Regions from separate parts of the Kitasatospora sp. NPDC052868 genome, predicted to be linked through region 1. Evidence: riboswitches for the same ligand, from Rfam matches in the RefSeq annotation. Region 1 holds a riboswitch; each other region holds the start of a gene.
The links. Region 1 has a riboswitch for cyclic di-AMP ahead of ACIGZJ_RS19470 (transglycosylase family protein). Riboswitches for the same ligand answer to the same signal wherever they lie in the genome.

Region 1 (5,702 bases):
GGAGTGCCGCCCGAGGACCAGGACGACTTCCGGGACTGGGCCGGGATGATGATCCGCCACGGCGGAGGCCCGCGCGGCGGCGTGGCGCGCGCGGTCAAGCGGATGCGGGCGTACCTGGCGGACCTGATTCACCGCAAGCGGGCGGACCTCGGCGACGACCTGATCTCCGGTCTGATCCGCGCCAGCGACCACGGTGAGCACCTGACCGAGAACGAGGCCGCGGCGATGTGCTTCGTGCTCCTGTTCGCCGGCTTCGAGACGACCATCAACCTCATCGGTAATGGCATGTACGCGCTATTCCGTAACCCGGACCAGCGGGCCCTGCTCCAGGGGTCGATCGCCCGCGGCGAGGCGGGCCTGCTGGACACCGGCATCGAGGAACTCCTGCGCTACGACGGGCCGGTGGAGCTGGCGACCTGGCGGTTCGCGACCAGCCCGCTGACCATCGGCGGGGTGGAGATCCCGGTCGGCGACCCGGTGCTGGTGGTGCTCGCGGCGGCGGACCGGGACCCGGCGCGGTTCGCCGACGAGAACACCCTCGACCTGGCCCGCGCCGACAACCCGCACCTCGGTTTCGGCCACGGCATCCACTACTGCATCGGCGCTCCGCTGGCCCGGCTGGAGGGTCGCGCCGCGCTGTCCACCCTGTTCACCCGGCTGCCCGATCTGCGGCTCGCCGAGAGCCCGGAGAACCTGCGCTGGCGGGGTGGTCTGATCATGCGCGGACTTCGCGAACTGCCGGTGGAATTCGCGCCGGAGATCCCTGTCGGCACATCGGCTGACGTGCAGTCCGAGGGCCCGCCGGAGGACCCGTCAGGCGACCCCTCCGAGACCTCGACGCGCTGACGAGGCGTCGCCGGTACCCCGGTGTGGCCGATCTGAACCGTCATCAATCCGGACATATCTGCTCTGTTGGTAGGCGATCGGCCACGCGTCGTAATTTCTATGTGATACCGGCGATATGAGCTTGTGATTGATGTGAGGATCTGTCTACTCTCCCTGAAGTTCGCAGCTGCGGACCTCGTGCGCGGAACGCCGAATCCTGCCCGCCGCTTCACGGGAAACCGACCAGACCCTTGGGCAGGGGCGGGGGACCCAGGTTTAGTGCCGTTCCCCACGGCTTGGGGTGAAGCCGCCCGCGCGGGCTGAAAGCCTTCCGCGCGACGCGGCCGGGCCACCTCCCGGTCCGAACCCGACAGCTCACCTCGCAGGCGTGCGGAGAGGGACACCTTCATGCTGTTCGTTGGAACCGGCCGTCACCGTCGTCGCACCCAGACCGAGAAGGCCATCGCCGTCGCAGGCGTGGCAGGCGTCGGACTCGCACTGCCGCTCCTCTCCGCCACCGGCGCCTCGGCGGCCCCCGTCTCCACCTGGGACGCGGTCGCGCAGTGCGAGAGCGGTGGCAACTGGAGCATCAACACCGGCAACGGCTTCTACGGCGGTCTGCAGTTCACCCCCAGCACCTGGAAGGCGTACGGCGGCGGCTCCTTCGCCCCGCAGGCCAACCAGGCCAGCAAGGCCCAGCAGATCTCCGTGGCCGAGAAGGTCCTCGCCTCGCAGGGCCCGGGCGCCTGGCCCGTCTGCTCGCAGAAGGCCGGGCTGAGCAAGGGCGGCGCGCCGGCCTCGGTCGACACCTCGACGGACGCCAAGCCCGCCGCCCCGAAGCCGGCTCAGAAGCCCGCCCCCCAGCAGCCGGCCGCCCCCAAGCCGGTCCAGAAGCCGGCCGCCCAGAAGCCCGCCGTGCAGCAGCCGGCCCAGCAGCCCGTGCAGCAGTACTCCCAGGCGCCCGGCTTCTCCGGCCAGTCCGGCTGGGACGCCGACGCCAAGGTGTTCTGGTACCAGAACAACGGCGCCTGGTACTGGACCAGCCACCAGAGCGTCTACCAGCAGTACGCCGGCCAGGCCGGGTACCAGGGCGCGAGCCAGGACACCCGCCCGGCCGCCGCCCCGGCCGCTCCGGCTGCTCCCGCGGCCCAGGCCGCGCCGAGGAGCGGTCACGGCTACACCGTCCAGTCCGGCGACACGCTGTCCACCATCGCCGCCGACCAGAACCTCTCCGGCGGCTGGCAGGCGCTGTACGACGGCAACCGGGGCACCGTCGGCGGCGACCCGGACCTGATCGTCCCCGGCCAGGTGCTCACCCTCGGCTGACCGCCGCACCCCGGCCGCCCGCACCCGCCGCAACCACGGCACCCGCCGGAACCGCGGAAGCCGAGGCACCCACGGCAGCCAGGAGCGCGGCACCCCGCGGGCTCCACGGCCGCAACCACCGACGCGGTGTCACGAAGGGGGCCGGTTCGGCCCCCTTCGTCCGCCTCTGGGTACATCCCATCGGTCAACCAGGTGAACTACCGGTGGGTAGCCAGGCCACACGCTGAGACGGGACCGAGGCCGACGTGGCCCTGGGAGCCCGTGCGGTTAGGCTCTGGTTCGTAACGACTCCGCAATCGTCCCGCCGACATCACCACCGTCAGCGGGACCCCTGCTTCCGCTAGGAGATGCCTCGTGCCGTCCATCGATGTCGTCGTAGCCCGTGAGATTCTCGACTCGCGTGGCAACCCCACGGTCGAGGTCGAGGTCGGCCTCGACGACGGCAGCACCGGCCGTGCCGCTGTCCCGTCGGGTGCCTCCACCGGGGCCTTCGAGGCCCTGGAGCTTCGCGACGGTGACAAGAACCGCTACTTCGGCAAGGGCGTGGAGAAGGCCGTCCTGGCCGTCATCGAGCAGATCGGCCCGGAGCTGGTCGGCTACGACGCCACCGAGCAGCGCCTGATCGACCAGGCCATGCTCGACCTGGACGCCACCCCGGACAAGTCCTCGCTCGGCGCCAACGCCATCCTGGGCGTCTCGCTGGCCGTCGCGCACGCCGCCTCCGAGGCCAGCGACCTGCCGCTGTTCCGCTACCTGGGCGGCCCGAACGCGCACGTCCTGCCCGTCCCGATGATGAACATCCTCAACGGCGGCTCGCACGCGGACTCCAACGTCGACATCCAGGAGTTCATGATCGCTCCGATCGGCGCGGAGTCCTTCTCCGAGGCCGTCCGCTGGGGCGTCGAGGTCTACCACACGCTCAAGGGCGTGCTGAAGGAGCGCGGCCTGTCCACCGGCCTCGGCGACGAGGGCGGCTTCGCGCCGAACCTGGACAGCAACCGCGAGGCCCTGGACCTCATCACCGAGGCCATCAAGAAGGCCGGCTACGTGCCCGGCAAGGACATCGCGCTGGCCCTGGACGTCGCCGCCTCCGAGTTCTACAAGGACGGCGCCTACCAGTTCGAGGGCAAGGCGATCTCCGCCGCCGAGCTCATCGAGTACTACGCCGAGCTGGTCGCCGCGTACCCGCTGGTCTCCATCGAGGACCCGCTGGACGAGTCGGACTGGGACGGCTGGAAGGCCATGACCGTCAAGCTGGGCGACAAGGTCCAGCTGGTCGGCGACGACCTGTTCGTCACCAACCCGGCCCGCCTGGCCAAGGGCATCGAGACCGGCACCGCCAACGCGCTGCTGGTGAAGGTGAACCAGATCGGTTCGCTGACCGAGACCCTGGACGCCGTCGAGCTGGCCCAGCGCAACGGCTACCGCTGCATGATGTCGCACCGCTCCGGCGAGACCGAGGACGTCACCATCGCCGACCTCGCCGTCGCGACCAACTGCGGCCAGATCAAGACCGGCGCCCCGGCCCGCTCCGAGCGCGTCGCCAAGTACAACCAGCTGCTGCGCATCGAGGAGATCCTCGACGACGCCGCCGAGTACGCCGGCCGCGGCGCCTTCCCGCGGTTCAAGCACGAGGGCTGAGCACGACGGCCGAGCCCGTCCGGTAGCGCACGCCTGACCGGTGCCCCGCCGTTCACCCCGTAGGGTGGACGGCGGGGCACCGTCGCGACCAGGAGGGGATACGGGAGATGGCAGGCTGGAGGATCCCGGGCTTGGCGGCCCGGCCTCGCTTCACGAGCCGGGCGACCGTCCTCGTCCTGGTGCTCTGCTCGCTGGTGGCGATCCTGGCCTATCCGACGCGGCAGTTCATCTCCCAGCGTTCCGAGATCTCCGCCCAGCGGGCGAAGGCCGAGCACGCCAGGCAGCAGGTCGAGCAGCTGCGCCGGGACAAGGCCCGCTGGCAGGACCCGGAGTACGTCAAGGCGCAGGCCCGCGCCCGGCTGCACTACGCGATGCCGGGGGAGACCCCGTACATCTCGGTGCCCCCGGCCGGCCAGGGTGCCGTCGGCTCCTCCGCGCCCGCCGGACCGCCCCCCGCCAACCCCTCCGCACCCGGTTCGTCCGGTCCGTCCGGTTCGACCGGGCCGGTGAAGGCCGCCAAGCCCTGGTACGCGAGCGTCTGGGACTCGGTGGATGCCGCCGATACCGCCGCCCTCGCCCCGCCCGCCCCAACAGTCCCCGCCCCCGCCTCCGCTGGAGACAGCTCCCCCCATGACCACTGAGAACCACCCCAACGTCTCCGACACCGACGTCGCGGCCATCGCCGCGCAGCTCGGCCGTGTCCCGCGCGGCCTGCGCGGGGTGGCGCACCGCTGCCCCTGCGGCAACCCGGACGTCGTGGAGACGGCCCCCCGGCTCGCGGACGGTACGCCGTTCCCGACCCTGTACTACCTGACCTGCCCCAAGGCCGCCTCGCTGATCGGCACCCTGGAGGCGGACGGCGTGATGAAGGAGCAGACCGCCCGGCTCGCCGAGGACCCGGAGCTGGCCGCCGCCTACCAGAAGGCGCACGAGGACTACATCGCCCGGCGCGATGCCATCGAGGTGCTGGAGGGCTTCCCGAGCGCCGGCGGCATGCCGGACCGGGTGAAGTGCCTGCACGTGCTGGTCGGCCACTCGCTGGCGGCCGGCGAGGGCGTCAACCCGCTCGGCGACGAGGCGATCGGCATGCTGGAGGACTGGTGGGCCAAGGGCCCGTGCGTCTCCGCCGCCGAGGTCGAGGCCGCCGGCGAGCGGGTGGCGCGCAACCGCGCCAAGGCGCAGGACCACGAGGCGGTCATCGCGGCCAAGCAGCAGAAGGCCGCCGAGCGCGCGGCCAGGAAGGCCGCCGCGGCCGAGGGCGCCGAGGAGGCCGGCGAATGAGCATGACCCGGGTCGCCGCGATCGACTGCGGCACCAACTCGATCCGGCTGCTGGTCGCCGACCTGGACCCGGAGACCGGGGAGATCACGGACCTCGACCGCCGGATGGTCGTCAACCGGCTCGGCCAGGGCGTGGACCGGACCGGCCGGCTGCACCCGGACGCGCTGGCCCGCACCTTCGCGGCCTGCCGTGAGTACGCCGAGGTGATCGCCGCCCACGGGGTCGGCCCGGACCGGATCCGCTTCGTCGCCACCAGCGCCTCCCGGGACGCCGAGAACAGCGAGGAGTACGCCCAGGGCGTGCACGACGCCCTCGGCGTCCGACCCGAGGTGGTCAGCGGCGAGGAGGAGGCACATCTCTCCTTCGTCGGTGCGACCAAGGAGCTCACCGGCGGTCAGTTCCCGGCGCCCTATCTCGTCTTCGACCTCGGCGGCGGCTCCACCGAGTTCGTGCTCGGCACGCAGGACGTCCAGGCGGCCCGCTCGGTGGACATCGGCTGCGTCCGGCTGACCGAGCGCCACTTCGACGGCGCCGAGCTGCCGACACCGGAGCAGGTCGAGGAGGCCCGGGCGCACGTCCGGGCCGAGCTGGACAAGGCCGAGCAGGCCGTCCCGCTGACCGGTGCGGCC
Region 2 (5,702 bases), on a different contig from region 1:
GGCGGGTCAGGGCCGGGGCCAGCTGCGCAGACCGCTGGTGAGGACGGTGATCAGCCGGTCCTGGGTGGTGGCCAGGTCCTCGGAGAGCTGGAAGGCGCCGCCGATGGACAGCGAGGCGAAGCCGTGGGCGAGCGAGCGGACGGTGCGCGCGGCGTGGATCGCCTCGGAGCCGCCCAGGCCGTACTCGCGCAGCACCGCCACGATCACCCCGACCAGCCGCGCGGCCGCCCGGGTCAGCTCGTCGTCCGGCTGCGGGGCCTGCGGCAGCGCGGAGTAGCGGTGCGGATGCTCGGTGGCGTACCCGTGGTAGGCGCGCAGGACGGCGGCGACGGCGTCGTCCCCGCCCCGGCCGAGGGCGGCCTCGGCGAGGCGGTCGGCCAGTTCCTGGGTGACCCGGACGGCGATCAGTCGGCGAAGCTCGGCGAGGCCGCCGCTGACGTGCTTGTACAGCGAGGGGGTGGCCACGCCGGCCCGGGCGGCCACGGCGGCCAGGGTGAGGGCCTCGGGGCCCTGCTCGTCGATCAGGGCGAGGGCGTGGTCGACGACCTGCTCGGGGGTCAGTCCGACTCGGGGCATGTGCGGTCTCCGTACCGGGGGAGTGGGCTCGGAAGGGGTGGGGCGGGGGCGGGGCGGGCGGCCGTGACGGTCGGCGCCGGGGGCGGCTCAGGCCAGTTCGGCGAGGAAGGGCAGCAGGGCGTCGGCGGTGGCCTGCGGCTGGTCGGCCATCGGGTAGTGCCCGGCTCCCTCGATCATCACCTTGCGGGCGTGCAGCGCCGCGGCCTGCCGGTCGGCGACCAGCTCCGGCTTGGGGAAGTCGGGGTCCTTGCTGCCCATCACGACCAGCGCCGGGCACTGCACGGCGGCGCTCCAGCCGGTCGGTGCGGAGTCCCCGTGCACATAGCCGCGGGTGGCGGCCTTGCGGCCCGGGGTGCGCATGGCGGCGACCAGTCCGTCGACGTAGGCGTCGAAGTCGGCCGGCTTGGCGCCGGGGTAGGCCATCTTGCGGTGGTAGAGGCCCCAGAACGCGGGCGAGTGCACCAGCAGCGCGCCCATCACGCCGAAGGCGGCGCGCTGCAGGGCGTTCGGCGGCAGGTTCTCGATGAAGGCGTCCAGCAGGACGATCCCGGCGACCCTCCCGGGGGCGTCCCCGGCGACCTTGACCACGCTGGCACCGCTGTACGAGTTGCCGGCCAGGACGGCGCGCTCGATGCCCAGGTGGTCGAGCAGCGCGATGACGTCGGTGGCGATCGCGGCGGGCGAGTAGTCGTCCCAGGCGATCGAGGACTCGCCGAAGCCGCGCAGGTCCATGGTGATCACCCGGCGGCCCGCGGCGGTGAGCAGCGGGCGCAGGTGGCGGTACGCGGTCCGGCTGTCGAGCATCCCCGGCAGGAGGACGACCGGGGCGCCGTCGCCCTGCACGGTGTCGTCGTACGCCAGCCGGCCGCCGGGAACGTCGAGGAACTGCGTGGTGGGGGTGTTGGAGCCGGTCATCGTGGGCCTCCTCGGTCCGCCGTGCGCGTCATCGGCGGTTCTGCCGATAGCCATAAAGCTAAGGCTAATAGCCTTAGCCGTCAAGCTATCGACCGAGGAATCTTTCGGGTGAGCCTCCGTCCCGGGCGGTCCCGGGCGGCTCAGACCCCCTCCACCTTGAACGGGTCGTGCTCGCTGAGCAGCTTCTCCAGTCGGGCCTGGTCCACCCGGGTGACGATCTCGTTGGTCTCCTGCCGGTCCCGGATCACCTTGGCCAGGGTGAACGAGGAGGTGACGGTGTAGAGCAGGCCCAGTCCGAGGAAGGCCCGCGTCCAGGCGTCGACCGGGAGGTAGGCGATCCCGATCGCGAGGGCGACGCCGGACAGGGCGAAGGACAGGACGGCCTGGATGTAGTACGCGGACGTGGTGCGCGACTGCACGGGTGCGTTCATGGCGCCAGGATGGTGGCGCCGGGGCGCGCCGCACATGAGTAGAAGTACTCAACCCGGCGTCCGTTCGTTGACGTCTCATCACGTTCGGTAGTGTCAGTTGTGCTCAAGCCTCACAAATCGCCCATCAGGCCACGTACTGCCCGGGCGGTCTCAGGTCGTCCCATCCGGATGGCTTGGAATCAGGGGCTCCTAGGATTAACGTTTGATAACGCAGCGCGGTCGGCAACGCCGTACCCAGACGGCACCGTGCGCCGTCGCCTAATCCCGACGACCCGCCTCCGGGCAGGTCAGGGAGCCGGGGAACCATGTTCCTTGGGGTGAATCGGCCAGGCCCAGGCCCGGCCGTAGGAGACCTTCCTGCTCCGAACCCGTCAGCTAACCCGGTAGGCGCGAAGGAAGGAAAGGAGCGCGCCTCCGTGGCGTCGACGCACTCTCCGGCACACCTGCCCGGCTCCGGCTCGGGCACCCAACTGCTCGACCACCCCTGGCCGCCCGCCCACGGCGGCGGATACGGCGGCCCGGCCGACGAGCACGCCCCGCAGCCCGCCGACACCAACCGGCACCGGATGCCCCGCCAGACCCGCGGGACCGCGCCGCTGCTCGGCGTCACCGCCGTCGCCGCCACCCTCGGTGCCACCGGCTTCGCCTCCGCCACCCCGGCCGCGGCGCCCGCCATCGAGACCCCGGACGAGGCCCCGGTCGCGCTCTCCGCGGACCCGGGCCTCGCGCTCGCCGCCCGCATCCAGCAGCAGGCCGACAGCCAGCGCACCGCCGCCGACGAGACCGCCCGCCTGCAGGCCGCCAAGGAGGCGGAGGCCAAGCGCGCCGCCCAGCAGGTGGAGGCCAGGCTCGCCGCCGAGGCCGCCGAGAAGGCCAAGCTCGCCGCCGTCAACCTGCCGGTGCGCGACTACAACCTCTCCGCCCACTACGGCCAGAGCGCCTCCTACTGGGCCCACCTGCACACCGGCCTGGACTTCGCCGCCGACACCGGCACCCCGGTGTACGCGGTCGGCCAGGGCACCATCACCTCGGCCGGCTGGTCCGGCTCGTACGGCTACCGGATCGTCGAGACGCTGCCCGACGGCACCGAGATCTGGTACTGCCACCTCTCCTCGATCATCAAGGGCTCCGGCAAGGTCGTCCCCAACCAGCAGATCGGCAAGGTCGGTGCCACCGGCAACGTGACCGGCCCGCACCTGCACCTGGAGGTCCGCCCCGGCGGCGGCGCCCCGGTCGACCCGGAGACCTGGTTCGAGCAGCGCGGCATCACGCCCTGAGGCAGGGCCCCCTACGGTCGAAGGCGCCCCGGTCCACTGCGGACCGGGGCGCCTCGCTGTTCCGGGGGCGGCCGCGCTACTCCTGGGGCAGCCGCGCCAGGTAGGCGTCGATCTCCTCCTGCCCCGGCTCCGGCGCCAGCTCAGGGAACTCCGTCACCAGCAGCTGCGCCAGCCCAGGCACCGTCCACTCGCCCGACAGCTCCAGCGCCACCTCGACCGCGGCCTCCTCGAACGCGCCGAAGTCCCCGGCGAGCTCGTCCGGCATCGGGCGGCCCAGCGCGTTCAGCGCCGCCAGGTTGCGGTAGCTGCGCCGCATCAGGCCCTGCTCCAGCAGCCGCCGGGCGCCGTCGGTGGCCATCCCGACCGTCAGCATCCGGGCCTCGCCCCAGCCCTCCTCGTCCAGCTCGTCCAGCCACCCGGCCTCGGCCAGCGCGGCGTAGGCGGCCGACCGCTCCTGCGGCGCCAGCTCCCGGAACGCCTCCAGCCAGGCCCGCACCGCCGCGTCGTCCGCCACGTCCACCCCGGCGGCGTGCAGCAGCAGCGCGTACAGCCGCGGCCAGGTCACCAGGTCGGCCCGGCGCAGCAGACCGGTCGCCACCTCGCCCTGCCACTCGGCCTCGGCGTGCAGCCGCTCCTGCCGCTTGGCGTTCAGCCGCTTCGCCGCCCGCTGGTGGTCGACCAGCAGCCGGACCGCCTCGCCGTACGCCAACGGGTCCTGCTCCGGCGCGGGTTGGACGTACAGGTACAGCCGCTCGACCAGCAGCTGCTCCACCGCGTCCGAGGTCAGCTCCGGCCAGCCGTCGCGCATCCTGCCCTCGCCCAGCTCCAGCAACGCCAACACCGTCCGCAGCGGCTCCTCGCCCACCGGGTCGCGGCCTTCCGCCTCCGCCCAGGCGAGCAGCTCGGCGGCCTTGGTGCGCGGGGCGAGCCGCAGGTCTTCTTCTTCCATGTCACGTACGGTAACCGGTAAGCGGCGGGTAGGGTCGGCAGGCATGGTCCCCGTACGACTCACCGGCCCCCGGCTGGCCATTCGCGAGTTCCACCACACGCCGGGCGACACCGACGCCCTGCACGCGGTCTTCGGCGACCCGGAGACCACCCGCTACCTCCCCTTCGAACCCCGGGACCGGGAGAGCTGCGCCGACCAGATCGAGCAGTACCTGGAGGAGGCGCTCAAGGACGAGCGGACGGTCTACCGCCTCGCCGTCACCCCGGCCGCGGCCGAGGGCGAGGACGGCGACGACGACGCCGCCCCGATCGGGATGGCCGCCCTCACCCTCGGCGACCACCGCTCCGCCTTCCTCGGCTACGCGCTGCGCCGCGACACCTGGGGCAACGGCTACGCGGGCGAGATCACCGGACTGCTCTGCGACTTCGCCTTCGGCGCCCTGGGCCTGCACCGGCTGGCCGCCCGGGTCGACGTGGACAACGCCCCCTCCTGCCGGGTGCTCACCCGGGCCGGCTTCCAGCTGGAGGGCCGGATCCGGCACGACCTGTACCTGCGCGGCACCTGGTACGACTCCTTCCAGTACTCCCTGCTGGCCGGGGAGTGGACCGGGGCGGGGACGGGGGCGGGGACCGGGGCGGGGGGTTAACCCCACCCACGGTTCGGCGGGGAGCCGGATGTCCGGCGGGAGCGCCTTTTGACAGGCTTCAGGGGTCAGTAGGAAAGCCGTCACGACAGACCCGAGGACCGAGGCCGGCCATGAGCAGCCACAGCACGCAGCGCAGCGAGTACGACCGCCACGACACCGACGCCTCCTCCGCCGACCGGTACGCCGCCGACTCGTACGCCGCCGACGGGGAGCGGGGCGCCGCCCGGGTCCGCCGCACCGAGGAGCCGCCGTACTTCTGGCGGGCCCCCTTCTCCTCCTACACCTACCGGGAGATCGGCTACACCCTCACCGGGCTGCCGGTCGCGGTCGCCGGCTTCTCCCTCGCCATCACGCTGTTCGCCCTCGGTCTCGGCACCTTCGTCACCGTCCTCGGCCTCCCGGTGCTGGCGGGCCTGACCACGGCCGCCCGCGGCTTCGGCCGGCTGGAGCGGTCGCGGGCGCGCGGCATGCTGGCGCTGGACGTGCCCGGCCCGAAGCCCGTCCGGGTCGTCCGGCCCGGCGCCTGGGGCGGCGTCACCGCGCGCATCGCGGACGCCGCCGGGTGGAAGGCGGCGCTGTACCAGGTGGTGATGTTCCCGTGGGCGGTCTTCAGCTTCGTGGTGTCGCTGGTGTTCCTGCTGCTCGGCTGGGTGCTGACGCTCTACCCGCTGTACCACTGGGTGTACCCGACCTTCGTCGGCTGGCCCGGCCTCCAGCTGTTCGACTACCGCGACAGCGCGGGCGTCGAGCACAAGTACTTCATCGAGGCGCCCGCGCAGATCGCCGGGGTCTCGCTGCTCGGCCTGCTGCTCGTCTTCCTCACCCCCGCACTGGTGCGCGGTCTGACCAACGTCAACCGCCTCGCCGTCCAGGGCCTGCTCGGCCGGTAGCCCTCACCTCCACCCGGG
Region 3 (5,702 bases), on a different contig from region 1:
GGCGCGGTGCGGGCGGGCGTCGGCCGGGAGACCGGGCACGAGGTCATCAAGGAGCACGCCGTCGCCTCCGCGCTGGCGATGCGGGCCGGTGCGCGGGAGAACGAGCTGCTGGACCGGCTCGCCGCCGACGAGCGGATCCCGCTGGACCGGGCCGCGCTGGACGCGCTGCTCGCCGACCGGCTGTCCTTCACCGGTGCGGCCGGCGCCCAGGTCGCCGAGGTGGTCCGCCGGATCGAGGCCGTCGCGGCCGCGTACCCCGAGGCCGCCAAGTACGCCCCGGGTGACATTCTCTGACGAGTCGTCAGCCTGTTGAAGGCCCCGTCGCCGATCCGGTGGCGGGGCCTTCGCCGTGCCGCGTCGCGAGGTGGCCGGGGTCCAGCGGCGGGCCGTTGGTGCCGCAGGTCCACTGGCAGTCCGGCTCGGCCACCGGGTGGTCCTCGGCGGCCAGCACGTTGCCCCGGACGGAGGTGAAGGCCACCACCGCGCCGGCGACCAGCAGTCCGGCGCAGATCAGCATCGCGGTGTGGAAGGCCGAGTCCACCGAGGCGGGCACCTGGTAGGCGTCGCCGCTCAGGCCGGCCAGCGCCGGCAGGGCGGCGACCGCGAGCAGGCCGGCCGCGCGGGCGGCGGCGTTGTTGACCCCGCTGGCGATGCCCGCGTGGCGGACCTCCACCGCGGCCAGCACGGTGGCGGTCAGCGGTGCCACCAGCAGCACCATCCCGCAGCCCATCACGGTGACGGCGGGCAGGACGTCCGCCCAGTAGGAGGCGTCCGGCCCGATCCGCAGCATCATCAGCACGCCGGCCGCGCAGAGCAGCGGGCCGAGGGTGAGCGGCAGTCGCGGTCCGATCCGCTTGCCCAGCCGGCCGGCGCGGGCGGACAGCGCCAGCATCAGCACGGTGATCGGCACCAGGGCCAGCCCGGAGACCAGGGGGGAGAACCCCGAGACGATCTGCAGCTGCACGACCAGCAGGAAGAAGACGCCGCTGAAGGCCGCGTACACGCAGAGGGTGACCAGGTTGACGGCGGTGAACAGCCGGGAGGAGAAGAGGCCGAGCGGCAGCATCGGCTCCGCGGTGCGGCGCTCCACGGTGACGAAGGCCGCGCCGAGGGCGAGGCCGGCCGCGCCGGTCACCCAGACCCCGGGGGAGAGGCCGCCGCCCGCCGCCGTCAGCGCATAGGTGATCGCGCCGAGGGCGAGCGCGGCGAGTGCGGCGCCGAGCACGTCGAACCGCCCGGTGGCGCTCTCGTCCCGGCTCTCCGGGACGTGCCGGGACGCGACCGCGACCACCAGGACGGCGAGCGGCACGTTCAGCAGGAAGATCCACCGCCAGCCCGGGCCGTCTACCAGCCAGCCGCCGAGGAAGGGCCCGATCGCGGCCGACACCCCGCCGAGGCCGGACCAGAGGCCGACCGCGGCCGAGCGGTCGTCCGGGTGGAAGACGGCCTGAAGCATCGCCAGCGAGCCGGGGGTGAGCAGCGCTCCGCCGACGCCCTGGACGGCCCGGGCCGCGATCAGCACCCCGATGGTGGGCGCGGCGGCGCAGGCCGCGGAGGCGAGCGCGAACCAGACCACGCCGAGCAGGAAGACCCGGCGCCGCCCGTAGCGGTCGCCGAGCGCTCCGCCGAGCAGGATCAGCCCGGCCAGGGTGAGCAGATAGGCGTTGAGGGTCCATTGCAGTGCGGCGAGCGGGGCACCGAGATCGGTGCCGATCCGGGGCAGGGCGACGTTCACCACCGTGCCGTCGAGCATCGCCATGCTGGAGCCGAGCACGGTCGCCAGTAGTACCCAGCGGCCCTGCGCGGTGCCCAGGCGCAGGGTGCCGGCCTCGGAGGTGGCCACGGCCTGATCGTGCGCCCCCGGGGGTCGACGTGACAAGGGTCACCGGCGGTGTGTCGGTGGATGGCTTTCCGTACTTGATCGCATGCGCACCGGTCATGAAATGGACGGAACGTGGTCGAACGATCGCGCACGGTCAATGGATTGTGTGCGCACCGCGTAGCCGATCATTCGGAGCGTCACGGTGCCCCGGGCTTTTGTTGCGGGTTCAAGAGATCGACATTGCTTCACCCGGACGGATGGGTTTTAGTTCAGCGACCGCCCGGCATTAGCCCGGGTGGCCACCGGGTGGAACGCCTAGTCCTGCCGCTGCCCGGTGGTACGAACTGAACTCTGTTCGGCAGGAGCGGGGGACCCAAAGGTAAGTCGCCGGACCGGAATTCACGGTCCGGCTTGGGGTGAAGCCGCATATGCGGCCGGGCAACTCCAGCCCGAACCCGACAGCTCACCTCGCAGGCGTCGGAGAGGAAATACCCCATGCCCGCACAGGCTCGTCGTATCGCCCTGCCCCGCGCCGCCCGCATCGGTATCGCCACTGCCGTCACCGGCGCCGCGTTCGCCCTCCCGCTGGTGACCACCATCAGCGCCCAGGCCCACACCGCCCCTGCCGCCAAGGCCGGGCAGACCAGCACCTGGACCGGCGCCACCAGCGTCGACGCCACCCCGGCCGCGGCTCCGGCCGCCGCCGAGCAGGCCGCCCCGGCTGCGGCTCCGGCCGCCGCCCCGGTCGACCAGAGCTACAAGGTCGTCGGCGGGGACACCCTGTCGAAGATCGCCGCCGCCAAGAACGTCGAGGGCGGCTGGCAGGCGCTCTACGACCACAACCGCTCGGTCATCGGCGGCAACCCGAACCTGATCTTCCCCGGTCAGCAGCTCGCGCTTGCCGCCAAGGCCGCTGCCGCTCCGGCCGCCGCCGAGGCCGCCAAGCCGGCCGCCCCCGCCGCGAAGCCGCAGGCCTCGCAGGACTCGGTCAAGCCGGCCGCGAAGCCCGCCGCCCCGAAGCCGGTCCAGGCTGCCAAGCCGGCCCAGGCCCCGGCCACCAAGCCGGCCGCCCCCGCCGCGAAGCCGGCCGCCCCGGCCGCCACCCCGGCCCCGGCCGCCGTCGCCAGCACCTCGGGCTACGTCTCCCCGGTCGCCAACCCGAAGCTCGGCACCGCCTACGGCGTGGCCGGCTCGATGTGGGCCTCCGGCCACCACACCGGCGCCGACTTCGTCGCCTCCACCGGCACCCCGCTGCGCGCCATCGCGGCCGGCACCGTGGTGAAGGCCGGCAACGGCGGCGCCTACGGCAACGAGGTCGAGATCAAGCTCGCCGACGGCAAGTACGCCCAGTACGCGCACCTGTCCTCGATCGGCGTCTCGGTCGGCCAGACCGTGACCGCCGGCCAGCAGATCGGCCTTTCGGGCGCGACCGGCAACGTGACCGGCCCGCACCTGCACTTCGAGATCCGCACCGGCTCGGAGTACGGCTCCGACATCGACCCGATCGCCTACCTGCGCGCCCACGGCGTCAGCATCTGATCGGTCGTCTCCACCGGCCGGTCGGCTGCGACCGGTCGGCTCTGATCGGCCGCTTTCGAGCGGCCCTCGGACCACCGCTGGACGCGGGGCGAACGACCTCCGGGATGGTCATGTCGGGTGACCGCTCGACCGGGGGATCGCCGCACCACCAGCGGCACCACGGGCGCGGGACACGCCCAGGCCGGCCCGGTTCGCGAACCTCCTTCGCGAGCCGGGCCGGCCGCTGTCGTTTCCGGGTGCGCCTTGTGGTGATCCGTCATATCGGTTTGTGCGTGAGATCTTTCGCCCGTCCATCGGCTAGTTCCGGTGGGCGGGCGCCCTGTTGTGGGCGACGGTGAGCAGCTGGTGTACCTGCAGCCCGAAGTCCTCGGTGTCCCTGGCGGGTTCGGGGAAGACCAGGCGGACGTCGCGGTGGCCGTGCGGGTGGTCCAGGCGGAGCACCAGGCCGTACCGGTCGAGGGCGAGCGGGCGGACGTCGGGGCGCTCGGCGAGCAGGTTCGGGTCGAGCAGCCGGGTCAGGACGGCGAGCGCGTCGGGGTGGTCGTCGGCCAGGTGGGTGAGCAGTCCGGCCTCGTGGCGGGCGAGCGGGTCGGGCCCGGCGAGGGCGAGGTCGGCACCGGTGAGCGCGGTGGTGCCGTACGGGGTGGAGAGCACGGCGTGGGCGACGTCCAGGCGCAGGTGGACGCTGAGGCCGTCGTGGGCGAGGTGGACGAGGTGGAGGCGGCCGGCCAGGGAGACCCGGCCGCGCACGCGGTCGCGGACGGCGACCGGGGCGATGTCGGTGAGGTCCAGGACGACGGCGAGCCCCTCCGTGGCGTGGGCGGCGGCGATGGTGAGCGGCGCGTCGAGCGGGGCGCACATCCGCAGTGCGGCGCCGTGCACCGACACGGGGGTGTCGAGCTCGTGGTACTCGCCGCAGGCGCGGACCACCACGGAGGAGGTCGCGGTGAGCAGGCCGCAGACCCGTTCGGCGGCGGTGGGTTCGGGCGCCTCGACGTCGATGGGGCTCTGGCTCATGACGACCTCCAGTCAGTTAGGTGAGCCTAACCTAATGACTGGGGAGGGTGAGGGCAAGGCGCCGCAAGGAATGTGCGAGTGGGGATATGGCGCGCTTGCAAGTATCCGGCGTCCGGTCGTATTGTCGACGCTGGTAGTTGCATGTGCAATCGTCCTGCTCTGGAAAGCGGTCCCCTCATGCCCCTCGCGCTCCTGGCGCTGGCGATCAGCGCCTTCGGCATCGGTACCACCGAGTTCGTGATCATGGGCCTGTTGCCCGAGGTCGCCGGCGACTTCTCGGTGTCCATCCCCACCGCCGGCCTGCTCATCTCCGGCTACGCGCTCGGCGTGGTGGTCGGCGGCCCCCTGCTCACCATCCTCGGCACCAAGGCCCCCCGCAAGGGGATGCTGCTGACGCTGATGGGCCTGTTCATCCTCGGCAACCTCGTCTCCGCCCTCGCCCCCGCCTACGGGCTGCTGCTCACCGGCCGGGTGCTCGCGGCCTTCGCGCACGGCGCGTTCTTCGGCATCGGCTCGGTGGTGGCGGCCGACCTGGTCGCCCCGCACAAGCGGGCCGGTGCGATCGCCCTGATGTTCACCGGCCTCACCGCCGCCAACGTCCTCGGCGTACCGATGGGCACCCTGCTCGGCCAGCACTTCGGCTGGCGCTCCACCTTCTACGTGGTCGCGGCGCTCGGTGTGATCGGCTTCGCCGGCATCGCCGCACTGGTGCCCGTCCAGCCGCGCGCCGAGGACGCCCGGCTCGGCCCGGAGCTCGCCGTCTTCCGTCAGCCGCAGATCTGGCTCGCGCTGACCATGACGGTCTTCGGCTGGGGCGGGATCTTCGCGATGTTCACCTACATCACGCCGATGATGACCGAACTGGCGGGCTTCGCCGACGGCAGTGTCACCTGGCTGCTGTTCCTGTTCGGCGTCGGCCTGTTCGTCGGCAACCTGTTCGGCGGCTGGTTCGCCGACCGGGCGCTGATGCGCAGCCTGTACGTGATCCTCTCGGTGCTGGCGGTGCTGCTCTTCGCCTTCACCCTCGCCGCGCACAGCAAGGTCGGCGCGATCGTCACCATCCCGCTGATCGGCCTGTTCGGATTCGCGACGGTGGCGCCGCTGCAGAAGCGGGTGATGGACCAGGCCGCGGGGGCGCCCACGCTGGCCTCGGCCGCCAACATCGCCGCGTTCAACCTGGGCAACGCGCTCTCCGCCTGGCTCGGCGGGCTGGTCATCTCCTCGGGGCTCGGCTACGACGCGCCGAACTGGGTGGGCGGTCTGCTCACCGCCGCCGCGCTGGGGGTGGCGCTGTTCTCCGGTGCGCTGGAGCGGCGCACGGCGA
Region 4 (5,702 bases), on a different contig from region 1:
GGGTCTCCGGCGACCCGCAGGCCTGGGGCTTCATGGGCAACTCGACCGGCGGCTACTGCGCCCTCAAGCTGGCCATGCGCCACCCGGAGGTCTTCCCGACCGCCGTCTCGCTCTCCGGCTACTACCAGGCCGCCGACGACCCGACCACCGGCGACCTCTTCAAGGGCAGTCACCAGCGCCGTGACGAGGCCGACCTGATGTGGCGTCTGAAGAACCTTCCGCACCCCAAGGTGTCCGTGCTGCTGGCCGGCACCAAGGAGGGCGACGGCGAGTACCGCCGTGAGACGGAGGCGTTCATCGCGGCCGCGCACAGCCCGATGAAGGTCTCGTACAGCATGCTGCAGACCGGCGGCCACAACTTCGAGACCTGGAGCAAGCTGCTGCCGTCCTCGCTCGAATGGCTGTCCCAGCACCTCAAGGTGCCGGCCGGCACCGTCTGAGCCACCCGGCCCGGCGCAGACCCCACCGGACGTCCGCACCGGGACCGACGCCTCGCAGGAACGACACCGCCGGCCCGGGCAGGCGCCCGGGCCGGCGGTGGTCCGTCGAGACCCGGCAGGTCAGGCGACCGGCTCCAGCGTCCCGGTGTGCAGCTCGCCGACCCGGCCGCCCTCGCCCTCGTACGTCCAGAAGGCGCGCACCGTCAGCCTGCCGAGGTCCATGACGTGGCTGACGGTGATGCCGCTCTGCTCGGTCCAGCTGACGAAGTACACCTGGGGGCCGACCTCGGCCACGTGCAGCGCGACGTCCTCCCACTGGCCGGCCGACTCGCCGAGGCCCTCCCAGCGCAGCCGCTTGCCGTCGGCCGAGTAGGCGTTGCGGAACGCCGCGCCGTTGTCGACCTGGAAGAGGTAGGTGCGGCCGGCGAAGGCGGGCAGGGACGCGGTCATGGCTGGGCTGGTCCTCGTTGTCTCGTGCGATGCATGCAGGTCGGCCTCCAACCTATCCGACCGGGTGACGTTCCCGGCGGACTTACCGGTGGACTTCACGGCGCCCCACGACGCGGCGGACCGCCGCGCGCCCGCCGCACGCCCGCCGCCACGCGCCCACCGCCCCGCCGCTCACCCCGCCGCTCACCCCGCCGCTCACTGCCCGAGCACCGGCCCGTGCAGGACGGTGGCCGCCACCTTCGCCGCGGTCAGGTCGGCCTGCAGCCGGTCCGCGATGAACTTGTTGGCCACCAGCACGGTCGGCGCGGCGGGCAGCTTCGCGATGGTGTTCCTCAGGTCCTGCAGCATCTTCTGGTACTGCTCCGCCGTCGGCTGCCAGGAGACCTTGACGGTGTAGACGTCGTACAGCGCCCGCATCTCGCCGCCCCGGCGCAGCAGGAGCTCGGCGACGAAGGTGGACCGCAGGTTCTGGTAGGAGTCGTCCGAGTAGAGCGCGATCAGCGGACCGCCGTTCGCCCGGGCGAGGTCGCGCTCCAGCAGCGTCGTGGCGAACGGCGCGAGATCGCTGTGCCCCTTGCCCTGGCTCCAGACCACCAGCGGGTTGGTGTACCAGGCGGCGGGCTTGGTCCAGGCGGTCAGGACGCCCCACTGGACGCCGGCGAACAGGCTGAGCGCGGTCGCCACCGCGAGCACCGACAGGCCGGCCTCGCCGCCGCGGCGCAGCAGCGCCGGGCGGGAGGTGCCGCGCGCCGGGGCGGGGGAGGGGCGCAGCAGCAGTCCGACCGCGCCGATCGACATCAGGCCGATCACCACACCGGCGGCGCCGACCTTCTCGAAGTAGTACGAGTAGTAGCCGATGGTGTGCAGCTGCCACCACCCGAAGCCGCCGATCACCAGGCCCGCCCCGACGACCAGCACCAGCAGCGCCTGGCCGGCGGCGGTGCGCCGGGTGGTCCGGCCGAGCGCGCCGAGCAGGGCGAGCAGCCCGCCGCCGAGCAGCAGGGCGCGGTCGGTGCCGACCATCGGTCCGGCCAGGTTCGAGGTGCTCGCGACGTCGAGGTCGGACAGCACGGACACCGCGCTGGGCAGCGCCGCCACCCCCAGCCCCGCGAGCAGGACGAGGGCCGTCGAGCGCCACCGACCGGCGAAGCGGCGCCGGTTGACCAGCACCCCGCCCGCCACGGCGAGGCCCGCGAAGACCCCGTACAGGTTGTAGACGTAGGTGACGGTGACCAGGCCGGCCACGGCGATCAGCAGGTGCTCGGTGCGGCCCATGGCCGGCCGCACCGCGAGCGGGAGCGCCACGGCGAGGAACAGCAGCCCGATGATCGTGGAGTCGAAGCCGTGTCCGACCAGGTCGGAGTAGTTGCAGGCGAGCATCAGCGAGGCCGTGGTCGCGCAGACGGCGGTGGCCTGCCAGCCGCGTAGCCGCGGGCCGCCGATCCACCGGGCCGCCCAGACCAGGGCGGCGCAGAGCAGCGCGTAGGCGGCCAGCACATAGAGGAAGTAGCGGTTCATCGCGTCGAGCGCGGCACCGGGCGCGGTGGAGGAGCGGACCAGGGCGTCGACCCAGGCCAGCAGGAAGTGCGACCCCTGCGGGTACACCGCCTCGGCCGGGGTCATCATGTACGTCCGGGCCTGCTCCTGGTGCAGGAAGGCGTAGCCGCCGACGTGCCGGATGCCCTCGAAGTAGGAGAAGTGCCCCAGCCGGTCCTCGGCGGTGGCGATGTACGCCACCCGTTCGGTGAGCGACTTGCCGGCCACCGCCTGGTGCAGGAGGTACCAGACGCCGGCCGCGGTGCCCGCCACCAGCGCGTCCGTCCCGCGCAGGCGCAGCGGCAGGCGCGGACGCCGGTCGGCCAGCCAGCCGGCCAGGCAGACGGTGCTGAGCAGCACCCCGGCGGTCGGCACCGGGTGGATGCCCCAGGGCCAGACCGAGAAGAGCAGCCCGAAGGCCATCACGCCGGCGGCGGTGATCAGGGCGGCCGCGAAGAGCCGGTCGACCAGGCCGCCGCCGACCCGGATGAGTGAGGCCACGGCCAGCACCAGGACCGGCAGCAGCACCACGTCCAGTCCGGCCGGGTGCAGGGCGAGCGGCAGCAGCCAGGACGCCGCGAGGAGTGCGGCGAGCAGCGGAAGGCGGCGCCGCGGCGTCCCGCCTTCCTGGGGACGGAGCTCTCCGGTGAACGGTGGAGCATCCGACGGTCGGTCCAGTACGGCAGACGGAAAGGCCATCGCGAAAGAGCGCTCTCTTCGATCGGGTCCTGTGTCTCGCACCCCCCCGGTCAGGACGCGATACCGGCCGGCACCCGTGGGTACACGACCTTCAAGGCGACATCATAAGCGCCATGGAACGTACACATGTGCGAGTGTCCGGCCGCTGGACCGGCGGCCCGCCCGGGCCGGTGTGAGCTGTGCGACAACCGCCGCCGATTCCTTGGCGCGCTCCGGACGGCCTGCCTAGCCTGCACGAGTCGTCCGCCCTCGCGGACCCCGCCGTCGGGACGCCGAGTCCTGTCCACCCGACGGCGCGTAACCGAGCACCACAGCGGACGGGAGCGGGGGACCCAAGGTCAGTGCCCGACCCGTGCGCTCCCGCGCACGGGCCGTGGCTAGGGGTGAAGCCGCTCCACAGGCGGCCGGGCAACCTCAGCCCGAACCCGACAGCTCACCTCGCAGGCGTGGCAGAGGACACCCCATGCAGAAGCCTGCCCGGCGCACCGCACCGCGCCATGCCCGCCCCTCCCACCGGGGCCGCAACACCGCCTTCGCCGTCACCGGCGCGCTCGCCGTCACCGGCGCCGGCCTGCTCGGCGTCCCGGCGGTCACCACCGCCCAGGCGGCCGCCGCGCCGACCGTCACCCAGGACAAGCTCGCCCCGGCCACCATGGTCGCGGGCAAGGCCACCGCGGCCTCGCTGACCGTCCACTCCTCGGCCTGCTTCACCGCCAAGACCGTCGGCGTGGGCGTCCGCGACGCGGCCGGGCGCAACCTCGACTTCCCCGGCAACGTCGCCAACGCGCAGATCTGCCCCAGCGGTCTGTCGATCACCACCGGTGCCCGCACCCTGCCCGCCGGGACGTACACCCAGTTCGGCTTCTGGCAGGACTCCGCCGGCGCCTGGCACAACCTGCCCTCGCGCCAGCTCGTGGTCTCCGGCGCCACGGCCACCCCGACCCCGACCCCGACGCCGACCGCGACCGCCACTCCCAAGCCCACCCCGACCCCGACGCCGTCGCCCACCGCGACCGCCACCCCGTCGACCCCGGCCACCGGCGCCCCCGTCGCGGGGAAGTCGCTGACCTGGTCCGACGAGTTCAACGGCCCGATCGCCTACGGCTCCCGCTGGACCGGTGACAAGTCCAGCGCCTACCACTACGGCAACCACAACCCGGACGACAACAAGCTCGACTGGCTGAACAAGAACAACGTCAGCGTCTCCGGCGGGGTCGCCACCTTCACCGCCAAGCCGGGCGCCAACAAGCTGGAGAACGGCAAGCAGTCCTGGGACACCGGGCTGCTCACCACCGAGTACTCCAGCGAGGGCTTCCAGGTGAAGACCGGCGACTACGCCGAGACCCGGGTCAAGCTCCCGGCCGGCACCGGCGCCTGGCCGGCCCTGTGGACCTGGAAGAACGGCAACGGGGAGATCGACTCCTTCGAGTACCACCCCGACAACCCGAACCTGCTGGAGCTGACCAACCACGTCAACCCGGGCCACCTGTACTACACCGACGCCAAGGCGATCGCCAAGGACGGCTGGGTCACCATCGGCACCTCCTACGGCGCCAACTCGGTCGACTGGTACATCAACGGCACCAAGGTCTTCTCGGACGGCAAGGGCGTCGGCGCCAACTGGTCGGCCTACCTGATCCTCAACCTCTCCCTGAGCGCGGGGAACTACCACCCCGCGCCGCAGGGAACGGCTCCGATCACCTTCGGTGCGGACTACGTCCGCGTGTACCGCTAGAACCGGCCGTCGCAGACCGCCCGCCCCGTCAGGAGCGGGCGGTCTCCACGACCGGGATCGTGAACGGCTGCCGGTTGTTCGCCTCGTTCTGGTCGTCGTCGCTGCGCACCGCGACATAGCCGCCGCTCAGGTCGCCGACGGGGACGGTGGAGGCGAGCCGGACCGGGATCAGCGCCGTCGCGCTGCGGAACACGCCCAGCCCCGCGGGGAAGGTGCAGCGCACCCGGTGGCCGTTCTGGAAGTCGTAGCAGTTCTCCGGGAAGAACGGCCCCTCGGCCGTCACCCCCTCCGGCAGGGTGACCACCACGGTGAACGAGGAGGCCGTCGTCTCCGGGCCGCCGTTGCCCACGAAGGCGTGCACCGTGGTGGTGCCGCCGGGCGCGGCGGCGTCCGGGTCGATCCGGACCACCTCCAGGTCGGACTTGGAGGGCGCGGGCGCTGCGGGCACTGCGGGCGCGGGCGCCGCGGGCGCCGCGACCTCCGCCGCCGGGTCGCCCCCCGGCGCCGGATCGGTGTCCGAACACGCCCACGCGGGCCCGGTGGCCAGCACCACCAGCGCCGCCCCCACCGTCAGTGACCTGCCGAAGTAACCCCGTACGGACCCACTGCGCGACATCGCCGCTCACCCTGCCCTCTGCGTTCCGGCGCCCCGCACCGTTGCGGGCCGCGTCCGCCCCAGCGTGACCGAGCGGCCCGCCGCGGCCGGGTCGACCCGCCCTCGGGCCGCTCGAACGGGCGAACAGTTCCACCGGAAGTCGGCCGGTCCGACGCTCTGCGTGCGGGACGGCAGGAGTGACCGCCCGTCAGGGTGCCAGGACGCGCCCCAGCCGGGTCGCGATCTC

Region 2: linked by a shared signal. The riboswitch ahead of ACIGZJ_RS26365 (M23 family metallopeptidase) and the one ahead of ACIGZJ_RS19470 (transglycosylase family protein) in region 1 are both predicted to bind cyclic di-AMP.
Region 3: linked by a shared signal. The riboswitch ahead of ACIGZJ_RS29760 (peptidoglycan DD-metalloendopeptidase family protein) and the one ahead of ACIGZJ_RS19470 (transglycosylase family protein) in region 1 are both predicted to bind cyclic di-AMP.
Region 4: linked by a shared signal. The riboswitch ahead of ACIGZJ_RS04660 (hypothetical protein) and the one ahead of ACIGZJ_RS19470 (transglycosylase family protein) in region 1 are both predicted to bind cyclic di-AMP.

Annotation. Positions count from the first base shown of each region.
Region 1 covers NZ_JBITZW010000010.1:238,163-243,864, forward strand. The annotation lists gene ACIGZJ_RS19465 (cytochrome P450) at 1-846, shown strand, start outside; cyclic di-AMP (ydaO/yuaA leader) riboswitch at 1,057-1,228, shown strand; gene ACIGZJ_RS19470 (transglycosylase family protein) at 1,234-2,151, shown strand; gene eno (phosphopyruvate hydratase) at 2,506-3,792, shown strand; gene ACIGZJ_RS19480 (septum formation initiator family protein) at 3,924-4,433, shown strand; gene ACIGZJ_RS19485 (DUF501 domain-containing protein) at 4,405-5,073, shown strand; gene ACIGZJ_RS19490 (exopolyphosphatase) at 5,076-5,702, shown strand, end outside.
Region 2 covers NZ_JBITZW010000018.1:25,073-30,774, reverse strand. The annotation lists gene ACIGZJ_RS26380 (TetR/AcrR family transcriptional regulator) at 7-576, opposite strand; gene ACIGZJ_RS26375 (alpha/beta fold hydrolase) at 664-1,491, opposite strand; gene ACIGZJ_RS26370 (YiaA/YiaB family inner membrane protein) at 1,632-1,922, opposite strand; cyclic di-AMP (ydaO/yuaA leader) riboswitch at 2,168-2,326, shown strand; gene ACIGZJ_RS26365 (M23 family metallopeptidase) at 2,339-3,199, shown strand; gene ACIGZJ_RS26360 (hypothetical protein) at 3,276-4,148, opposite strand; gene ACIGZJ_RS26355 (GNAT family N-acetyltransferase) at 4,192-4,794, shown strand; gene ACIGZJ_RS26350 (sensor domain-containing protein) at 4,905-5,684, shown strand.
Region 3 covers NZ_JBITZW010000024.1:16,760-22,461, forward strand. The annotation lists gene purB (adenylosuccinate lyase) at 1-294, shown strand, start outside; gene ACIGZJ_RS29755 (MFS transporter) at 302-1,843, opposite strand; cyclic di-AMP (ydaO/yuaA leader) riboswitch at 2,155-2,314, shown strand; gene ACIGZJ_RS29760 (peptidoglycan DD-metalloendopeptidase family protein) at 2,318-3,361, shown strand; gene ACIGZJ_RS29765 (DUF2470 domain-containing protein) at 3,659-4,378, opposite strand; gene ACIGZJ_RS29770 (MFS transporter) at 4,556-5,702, shown strand, end outside.
Region 4 covers NZ_JBITZW010000002.1:226,203-231,904, reverse strand. The annotation lists gene ACIGZJ_RS04675 (alpha/beta hydrolase) at 1-440, shown strand, start outside; gene ACIGZJ_RS04670 (MoaF-related domain-containing protein) at 561-890, opposite strand; gene ACIGZJ_RS04665 (hypothetical protein) at 1,086-3,125, opposite strand; cyclic di-AMP (ydaO/yuaA leader) riboswitch at 3,422-3,587, shown strand; gene ACIGZJ_RS04660 (hypothetical protein) at 3,589-4,860, shown strand; gene ACIGZJ_RS04655 (hypothetical protein) at 4,889-5,476, opposite strand; gene ACIGZJ_RS04650 (IclR family transcriptional regulator) at 5,664-5,702, opposite strand, start outside.